Regions from separate parts of the Bacillus sp. Hm123 genome, predicted to be linked through region 1. Evidence: riboswitches for the same ligand, from Rfam matches in the RefSeq annotation. Region 1 holds a riboswitch; each other region holds the start of a gene.
The links. A riboswitch is a leader RNA that binds a small molecule or an ion and turns the genes downstream of it on or off. The one in region 1 is predicted to bind cyclic di-GMP.
Positions count from the first base shown of each region.

Region 1 (3,277 bases):
GATTAAAGCGTTTGGCACAATTAATGTAGTCGTTAATTGCGCTGGAATTGGTACGCCGAAGAAAGTGCTGTCGAAAGGGAAGGCGGCTAGTTTAAGTGCCTACAATCAAGTGATTCAAGTGAATCTTGTCGGTACATTTAATGTTATTCGTTTAGCTGCAGCGCGCATGGTCACAAATGATGCAAATGAAAAAGGAGAGCGAGGAGTCATCATTTCCACCGCATCCGTGGCGGCGTTTGAAGGTCAAATTGGTCAAGCGGCTTATAGTGCCTCGAAAGGTGGTGTCGTCGCGATGACATTACCAATCGCTAGAGAGTTAGCAAAGGATGGCATTCGAGTGATGGCAATTGCACCAGGGTTATTTGAAACACCGATGTTTAACACGTTACCAGAAGCAGCGCGGGTAGCACTTGGGGCGATGACGCCATTTCCATCACGACTTGGTAGGCCACAAGAATATGCTCAATTAGTGCAGGCGATCGTGGAAAATTCGATGTTAAACGGAGAGGTGATTCGCCTAGATGGAGCGATTCGTATGCAGCCGAAATAAAAATAGCAGAGTTTTATGAAGGAGCTGACATCCATCATTATCGTCAGCTTCTTTTCTTTTGAAAATAAGTTTACAATTAGTAAATTTTCTTTTATATTAATTTCTTTTTATTTACATTTGTAGTAGAAAATATGATATAATTTTCTTAATGAATGTAAAAGGGGGGGGACGAAAATGAAGTCGACTGGGATTGTACGGAAAGTAGATCAGTTGGGTAGAATTGTTGTTCCGAAAGAATTGCGGAAAAATTTGTCGATCGATATAAAGGATGCTATGGAAATTTTTGTGGATGAGGATAAAATCATTTTAAGAAAGTATAAGGCAGAACAGGCTTGTATCATTACAGGTGAAGTGACAGCTGAAAATATCAGTCTATTTGATGGGAAAATCCATTTAAGCCCAAATGGGGTAGAACTGTTAAAGAAAGAATTACAACAAATTGGTGACAATTGATAGCAGGATGAAACATTTACCTCATGGATTTTCGCTATATCGATAAACAATCTCTTATATATGCCGATATAAAGGGTGTAAAAAGGCAAACTTGATGAAAATCAAGGACGCAAAGCTACGGACCTAAGCAGCTTTCGCTGTATGGCCGCCGGGCCGCCATTCTCCTTTTTGAAGTGAGATGGCAACTTCGATGAGGAGATGTTCAGCATGATGGTATTAAGAAAGCTTGTATTCGTATGTATCGCTGTATTACTGTTAGAAAGCGCGGGTTTAGCTATGTTCAAGCAAAATGTGGTGGCAAACGAACAACCGATACGAAAAGCAACATGGCTATGGCATACGAAAGAGATTGTATCTAATAAAGATCAGTTATTAGACTTTATGCAACAAAACCAAGTAACAGATGTCTATTTGCAAATCAATAAGGACATTTCTGTAAGTGCTTACAAAATATTCATTAAACAAGCAAGTGCAAATGATATAAAGGTACATGCACTCGATGGTTCATCATCATGGGTATCTAGTAAAGGACTTGCCTCTCAAGAAAAATTTTTTGCTTGGGTACAGGACTATCAGCTCCAGGCCGCATCTGAAGAACAATTTTCAGGAATTCATTTAGATGTGGAACCTTATTTATATACAGGCTGGAAAAAGCGATATCAACAAACAGTTCAATCTTATCAATCATTACTGATGAAAGCCAATCAATCAGCTCAACAGTTAGGTTTACCGCTCGCTGCAGGTATTCCGTTTTGGTTTGATAAACGATTTTATAATAATCAATTTGGAAAAGGGAAGCTATCTGATTGGGTGATCGCTCATACAGATTCTGTGACAATTATGGCTTACCGTGATCAAGCGTTAGGTTCAAACGGGATCATTAAGTTGGCTCAAAATGAAATCAACTATGCAGCAGCGATGAACAAGAAAGTATCTATCGGTGTAGAAACACTAGCTTCAGGAGAGGGAGAATTTATCACTTTCTATGAAGAAGGACAAGCAGCGATGTGGGAGCAATTACAACTCGTACAGAATTCCTATGAAAAGCTATCCAGCTTTGATGGATTTTCGATTCATTACCTACAAAGCTGGATGAAGTTAAAACAATAAATTTACAAAAAAACGCGGCCAATCAAGCCGTGTTTTTTTGTATGCTGTTTACTTTCCGCAAAACAAGGCTAAACTTCCCTAGTCGAAGAAGCTTAGCACTTATTGAGAAAGCCATTGTGAACGACGAAGAAAAAATGAAGAATTTGTAAAAAGGGATGATCTGCTTAGTATACGAAAGAAGCACCAATGATAATTAACAAAATGAACAAAACGACGATTAAAGCAAAGCCGCCGCCGCCGTATCCGTAACCTTGACCCATGTCTTCACCTCCTTATTGAGGGGGAATAATACATAGTATGAAACACGGGCAAAAATGTTTAGACTTTTACAGCTTGTCTATTGAGAGAATGGGGGTTTTATTTGGTGGAAAAGTATGTAGTCAGATGCAAGTTAGAGGAAAATAAAAAATCCTCCCCTCTACAATAAAGAGGGAAGTGATTGATTTAATGATCAAGCAAAATCATTTCATTTTGCTTCTGTTGAATTTGTAACTTCATTCGTCTTAGCTGTTCTTTTTGCTGAGAATTGGCACTATGACTTAACTTATCAAGGTTGTTAAGGGTCTGTTCGAGCGTAAGCTGTGCTTGGCTATACTCGACATCATTGTCATGTTCTTGAGTGGAAGCCTCTTTATATTGCTGTTCGGCAAATTCAAGAGCGCCTTTGCATTGCTCGATAAAATGTTCTACCGCTTGTCTTGTTGCCACATGAATCATCTCCTCACTCGGAAATTGATGAAATTCATCCTCTATAGCTTTTCCGCTTTTCGTTTGGATTATCAATGGATTTTTTGCAAATAGTATAAGCAGGAGGTGTTTCTCATGGGTAAAAGTAAAAACCGGGGCAACCCAGTAAGCGGTGTAACTCCTCAAGGATACTCTGGTGGAGGCAAAGGAGACACAAGCCCGAAATCTCGCTTAGAAAATATCGCTAAACATAGTAATACGAAAAGATAACAGGAAGAGAGGGTGTCATGCTGAGACACCCTCTAATTTTCATTGTACAAATCACTAATGTAAACTTGTTTATTAAACTAGTTTACATTAGTGATCCCCCATTGTAAAATAAAGTTACTTTCATTGACAGAGGGGGATATGAATGAAAACGAGGGATATTACATACGTTGCTTTATTCGCTGCGGTGATGGGAGCGTTAGGTTTAAT
Region 1 covers NZ_CM200277.1:1,057,232-1,060,508, forward strand. The annotation lists gene ACSVDJ_RS05555 (3-hydroxyacyl-CoA dehydrogenase) at 1-550, shown strand, start outside; gene ACSVDJ_RS05560 (transcriptional regulator AbrB family protein) at 725-1,003, shown strand; cyclic di-GMP riboswitch class I at 1,078-1,164, shown strand; gene ACSVDJ_RS05565 (amidase) at 1,211-2,113, shown strand; gene ACSVDJ_RS05570 (YjcZ family sporulation protein) at 2,278-2,373, opposite strand; gene ACSVDJ_RS05575 (YtzC family protein) at 2,558-2,821, opposite strand; gene ACSVDJ_RS05580 (small, acid-soluble spore protein L) at 2,936-3,070, shown strand; gene ACSVDJ_RS05585 (biotin transporter BioY) at 3,213-3,277, shown strand, end outside.

Region 2 (3,277 bases), 520 kb from region 1:
CTCGTTTCGTCACGGACGTTAAAAAAATAATCAGTCCGAAAGAGGAAAAATCTCATGAGAAAGCGCTCGTGCAAAACCCGAATGCAATCCGAAGCAGAAGTGACTTAGCAGTAGGAAAATTGGTGAAGCATCGAGTGTTTGGGAATGGGGAAATTGTTCAACTTACCGAAGAGATGATTGAAATTCAGTTTCGAGAAGGGGTTAAAAAGCTGGCTGTGGCTACTTGTTTAGAGATGGGCTTATTAGAGAAAGTTAAATAAATCAATCAAAACCGCTCAAAGTGAAGAAGCTTTAGAGCGGTTTTGATTTTGGTGCTTTTTATTATGTGTAGCAATAATAAAGGGATTCACCTCGGGAAGCGAATCGTTAATTTTTTTCATTTAAACATTGTATGGTTGTATATGGCATCCCCAATTGTAGACGAAAGTAAGGGATCTTCTGGCATGCCGATTTATGGATTTGATCCGTCTGATTCGCCAAAAGAAGCGTACGATAGCTTCATTGATGCACTTAAACAATATGATGCAAATGGTAATCACCAAGCAATCCAGGAGTTTTTCAAATTAAATAAAAATAAACAGTTTGATGAAGTGAAAATTTTAGGAGTCATGCTGACTGGCCAAACCTAAAATTTCAAAGCTTTAGAAAATCAAGATTTTATTCGAGGTGCTTCTGTAGGAGCTACTGCACCAATCGTCCCTTATATTAAACCGGAGAAATAATAAGCAAGGGGCCGTCCAAAAAATAGTGACGTTATATTCAATAGCATGCGTTGGTAGAGAAGATAGAAGCTTTTCTCGCCAGCGCATTTTGTTTTAGAATGTATTTAATACGTAAGGTATCATTTATTATGTTATTATTCCTAGGTATATTGACATGGTTTCATTAGATATGTATAATTTTAAATAGAATACAATAAATTTTTATATTTAAAATGTTCGAAAAATAAAAATGGTAAAGGCAAACTCATCGAAAGGTGAAGGCGCAAAACTATAGGGGCTAAAGTCGTGAGATTATGTCAGCCAGTTGCCGATTTATCTTGATCAACAGTAGGCTAATTGGTATAAAATAGCCTATTTTTTATGGGGACAAAGTTAAAATGGTATCTTTATAAAAGTAGATGAGGTCGCTCATAATAAAAGGGGAATTGCTAATGGGGTTTATTCACTTTTTGCTAGGTTTCATTTTAGGAATTATAGTTTTCAGAATATACTTAATATCCAAAAAGAGGAGTCGGAAAGCAGAATTTGAAAATAAAAATCGGATATTTCAATTAGTGGAAAATTCAAAGGATGTTATTTATTACTACGAAGTAAAGCCAGAGTTCAAACATAGGTATACAAGTCCTTCGGTTGAATATTTTTTAGGAGAAGGAACGTTAGAGGCGCTCAACAATAGTTCACAAACACCTTTTGAAATGATTCATCCAGATGATTATGAAATTATGCTTAACAAAGTAAGCAGTAACATTGATTACAGTAAACCAATCATTCAACGACTTAAAGATAGGCAAGGGAATTATAAATGGTTTGAAGAGTATACGACGCCTATTTATGAAAATGGTGAATTAATAGCAGTTCAGGGAATTATGAGGAATATCGACGACAAAATAAAATTACAACAAAGTCTGGAATATAGAATTACTCATGATGCTTTGACTAATATTTATAATCGAGAATTTTTTGAACAGAGTATGGAGAAGTATAATAGACATATAGATGCATCTGTCGGTATGCTCTTATGTGATTTGGACGATTTGAAATATTTGAATGATCATTATGGTCATAAAAAAGGTGATATTTTACTTCAAGAATTTGCTAAACTATTAAATCAATATTTTTCAGGAAATGCGATTGTTTCAAGGATTGGTGGAGATGAATTTGTTATCATTATCATAAATACAGGTAAAACATACGTAGAATCCTTGTGTGAAAAACTTTCTGAAGAAATTAGCGAGTATAATAGAAACAGTGAGGACTTAAAGATCAATATGTCAATGGGATATGCTTTTAATAAGCATTCCATAGGAAGAATGGAAAGTCTATTTGCTGAAGCTGATAAAAAGATGTATCAAAATAAAAGAGAGAAGAAGGGCCAACATTTAATGCAAGTGAGTCGATGACGACAGAAAGTTTGGGTCATACCAGTATCATCATCTTAAAGTATGTTAAAAAATTCGACATGGACTGTTTGTCCGTGTCGAATTTTCGTTTGATGTTGATCATTAGAGGTAGTAGGAGAGCACATTAATCAAGATAATTATATACTTGTACTTACTCTCTCCCATTCTTCCGTTCAATCTTCTCAATCACCTCATGCAGTTCATCCGGCTTATGAAACTCAATCGGCGAAAAGCCTTTTTCAAACACAATCGAGTCCGCTTCCATTAATAAAACATAACGGTCGCCTAGTTTAGCTAAGTGGACCGACTCACCGAAGTCAGAAAGCATAGCGTTAACGCTCATATGATCGAGCTTCATCTTCAGCTCTAGTTCAGGCGTATGCTCAACCATGCGAGCGGAGGCTTCGACAACTTCATCGGTCGTAAAGCGTTCTTGCAGTTCTCGCTTCGGACTGTCTGCCCATACTTCCATCGCTTCTTCAAATTGTTGAAATTCTGGGCTTTCTTCTTCTAGTTCTTCAATTGTGTATTCTCGTACCATATCAATGACTTGGGTCTTGACGATTTCCGGCATCGATTGTTCGTAGCCGACGTATTTTAAGAAGTCCTCGAAATAGCGAGCGTGGGAGGCTTGGTGAATTTTTAGTTCGCCTTCTTCAACGATGCCTTCTTCGGGCATGTATGGGTATTGGATCGACTTCATGTTTTTCGTTGTGATCGCTAGTTCGACATGTTGGATGAGCGAAGAAGCGTCCGTAATGGTCGCTACTTTTGGCTCGAAGTCGCATTTTAATAGGAAGACGAAGGCGTCATCAAAGTATTTTTTAATCTGCGCTTTAGCGACGATGAATACGCCGCCTCTAACGGCGCTTGTTTGTGTATAGAGTGTAGCGAATTGCTCGCTTGCTTCTTGGAATTCTAGTACCGAGTAGGCAGCACGTGCTTTGGCGAACAAGTTGTAGTTCGGATTAGACGTTAAATCATGTCCGGGTTCAGCGGTGAAGTAACCGATTTTTGTTGGGACTTGTTCAGCTTTCGGGTGCCGGTCGGCCTTTCGTTTAGCAATCTTGGTGAATTCACCATCTAAGAAGTCTTTGAGTGGATTGTTTTCGTACTCTTCTTCACCGAGCGTTTGATAATGCTGGGCACGTTTCA
Region 2 covers NZ_CM200277.1:1,575,764-1,579,040, forward strand. The annotation lists gene ACSVDJ_RS08075 (ATP-dependent helicase) at 1-260, shown strand, start outside; partial or broken gene ACSVDJ_RS08080 (anti sigma factor C-terminal domain-containing protein) at 378-722, shown strand; cyclic di-GMP riboswitch class I at 950-1,034, shown strand; gene ACSVDJ_RS08085 (sensor domain-containing diguanylate cyclase) at 1,154-2,122, shown strand; gene ACSVDJ_RS08090 (DUF3900 domain-containing protein) at 2,274-3,277, opposite strand, start outside.
Region 2: it holds a riboswitch for cyclic di-GMP, as region 1 does, so the genes downstream of both, ACSVDJ_RS08085 (sensor domain-containing diguanylate cyclase) here and ACSVDJ_RS05565 (amidase) in region 1, are expected to answer to the same signal.

Region 3 (3,277 bases), 530 kb from region 1:
GTTAGGATATGGGGTCGATGAGCAAATTGATGTGATCGAGGCCTATTTGCAGGCGTATCATAAACAAATGGTTCGCTTCCGAGATCGCAAGGATTTACCGGAATCCTTTTTCGTGACGAAGAAAAAAGCCGATGGGGCGATTCGTAAGCTATTGAAAAAGTTAGAAAAAAGAAGTGAGGCGCATTTATTAAGTAAAGTGACGACTTATTTTCAAGAGGAGCGCCAATTTGCTGAGTCGGATGAAATTCAGCCATTAAGTGACGAAGAGCAAGCAGTCATTGAGCAAGTTTGGTCTCAATATTTGGAGACGGTTGAGAAATTGGAAGATGAAACGAAATATGAAATTAAAGATGTTGCGTTTAAGCATGGGTCAGGGACAGCATCGATTGGATTAGATCGCTTTTATATATTAGTAGAAGGTGGACAACAGCAAGGAGATTTAGATGACTTGGTGTTAGAAATGAAAGAAGTGCGTCTGCCGATTCCAGCTTATTTCATGCCTTATAACGAAACATTTTGGGAAGCTTTCCCTCATCAAGGGAAGCGTGTGATTATGACGCAGCGAGCAATGCACCATCAAGCTGATCCACATTTAGGCTACGCAACGATTGATGGGCGTGATTTTTATGTGCGCGAGCGCTCTCCTTATAAAAAGAAATTAAAGCTTGAAGCGATCAAAAGCTTAGAGGATATGATGGAGACAGTGGAGCAAATGGGAGCGATTACGGCAAAAGTTCATGCGCGCGCGGATGCTGATATTAATGAAGGCATCTTGTCGTACCATAGCGAAGAGGAAATTTTAACAGCCATTGGTGAAGATGCGGATGAGTTTGTTCATTATATTTCGCATTGGGCATTCTCTTATGCGAATCAAGTCGAGAGAGATTATGAATACTTTATGGAACATCTGGAGGGTTCGCGATGATTTTAGTTAGTTCTTGTTTAGCAGGAGAAGCGGTCAGATACGATGGGGCACATTGTTTACATCAGCCACTAAAAAAGCTGCTTGAAGAAGGCAAAGCGGTGATGGCTTGTCCAGAAGTAATGGGAGGACTGTCTATTCCGAGAGAGCCTGCTGAAATCATCGGAGGAGATGGCGAGGATGTTCTCACTGGTCAAGCGAAAGTCGTGACTCAATCAGGAACAGATGTTACCGAGGAATTTATTAACGGTGCTTATCGAATGCTGGAAAAAGCACAAGAAGTCGGTGCCACTGTCGTCGTGTTAAAGGAAAACAGCCCTTCATGTGGCAGTCACATGATTTACAATGGTGAATTTGCTGGAAAGAAGATCGCAGGTGAGGGCGTAACAGCTGCCTTATTGAAACAACATGGCTTTCATGTGGTTTCTGAAATGAATACAATATGATAAACAGCAGCGCCCTTCTGTTTAGGAGGACGCTGCTTTTATTGAGTGTATCAGTGCTCCAGATCTAACTTATTCTTTTCTATTATTTTTAAAGGAGCTTTCCTAAGGTAACTATGAAATTTGTCGAAAAGTTATTGTATTAAAAGTCGGAAAAATAAAATAATTATCAATCGTTGCCGAATTAGTAAATAGTATGGAATTAATGATTCTTAAGAAGTATAATAATGAAGATGATTCTCATTAAACTGAGGAATATTGCACTATGACTATCTCCCTCATAAGGGCAAACCTATTGAAAGATAGGGACGCAAAGCTACGGGTCTAAAGTGGGGAAAGCTATGATAGCCGGGCCGCCAAATAGCATGCTAGTTTACTGGTTTTACATCAATGAAAATATTTGAGGAGGGCAATTTATGATTATTTTAGACAAGCCATATGTTTCGCACTTACTTTCATCTTCTATTAAGGAGCTTCAAATCCCCGTCATTAAAGTAAATGACGTCGAGATTCCAAACGAAGCCGAACTGTCTTTAACGAAAAAGGAGCTATTTTTACAGGAATTCTCAAGCTCAGAAACTCCGATTCTCTTTAATTCAGAAAATGGTTTATTCTTGTTGAATGAATACTTATCTGATCATCCGCTGACGTCTCTTGCTGCGACGTTAAAAAACAAAGCTGAATTTAGAAGGACACTCACATCCCATTTTCCTGAATTTTTCTTCCGTGAACTTTCTTTTGCTGAATTAGATACACTCGATATCAATACACTTCCATTTCCGATCATTATTAAGCCAGTTGTGGGTTATTCTAGCATCGGTGTGTATCGCATTGACCAAAAGGAAGATTTTATTGATACAATCAACAAACTGAAGACGGATATGTCGATGGCTGGCAGTACCTATCCTAAGGAAGTGATCGATAGTCAAACGCTGATTATTGAGGAACTGATTGAAGGGGATGAGTATGCGATTGATGCCTACTATACGGAAGAAGGCAAGCCTGTTGTTCTCAACCTTTTTAAACGGATGTTCAGTCACGAGAAGGATATGAGCGATCGAATTTATTTCACAAGTAAGCAAGTGTTGAAAGAGGCGCTACGAAAAGTAGAGACATTTCTTGAAAATATTGGTCCAATCTTTGAGTTGCGATCTGCGCCTATACATATTGAAATACGTATGAACAGTCAAGGAGTCATTGTACCGATCGAAGCCAATCCACTACGGTTTGCTGGCATTGGGACGACAGAGCTTGGTGTTTATGCTTATGGTGTTAACGTATATGAACATTATTTCAAACAACTAGTGCCTGATTGGGAAAGCATTATGAATGAGATGGACGATTCTATTTATAGCTTTTGCTGTGCTGAAGTGGATGCTTCCATCGATTGCAAAGCAATTGCAGCGGTCGACCATGCAGCATTTAAGGGGAACTTTGAGGAAATTTTAGAATATCGTCCGATGGCATTTAATGAATATTCTACGTTTGCAGTAGTTTTCCATAAGGCACCTGACTTTGAAGAGAACAAACGGATTCTTCAGTTAGATTTAAATGATTTTCTTACAATGAAAGAACATCAATTAGTTTAGTTGCTGAGGAGAAAGGAATGTTATAATGTTTAAATTCCCAAAAACGATCAATGGAAAAATAATGTCGGGTATATTAATTCCGATTATTTTATTAAGCGTTATCTTCAGTTCAGTACTGTTTATAACGTCTGAGTACATTATTGAGAAGCATCTTGTTCCTGCATTTGAAGAAGGGTTAACGACGAAAATGCACCAATTTAATGGTCTCTTTGATGCAGAAATGGTGAACGAAGCGAAAACAGATCGCAAAGTATATGCACAACTGTTAGACAAAGCGAATAGTTTCCAAAAAGCGTTTGACTTAGAAAATGTGTATATTATGA
Region 3 covers NZ_CM200277.1:524,902-528,178, forward strand. The annotation lists gene ACSVDJ_RS02920 (DUF2252 domain-containing protein) at 1-925, shown strand, start outside; gene ACSVDJ_RS02925 (2-thiouracil desulfurase family protein) at 922-1,368, shown strand; cyclic di-GMP riboswitch class I at 1,641-1,726, shown strand; gene ACSVDJ_RS02930 (ATP-grasp domain-containing protein) at 1,782-2,954, shown strand; gene ACSVDJ_RS02935 (methyl-accepting chemotaxis protein) at 2,980-3,277, shown strand, end outside.
Region 3: it holds a riboswitch for cyclic di-GMP, as region 1 does, so the genes downstream of both, ACSVDJ_RS02930 (ATP-grasp domain-containing protein) here and ACSVDJ_RS05565 (amidase) in region 1, are expected to answer to the same signal.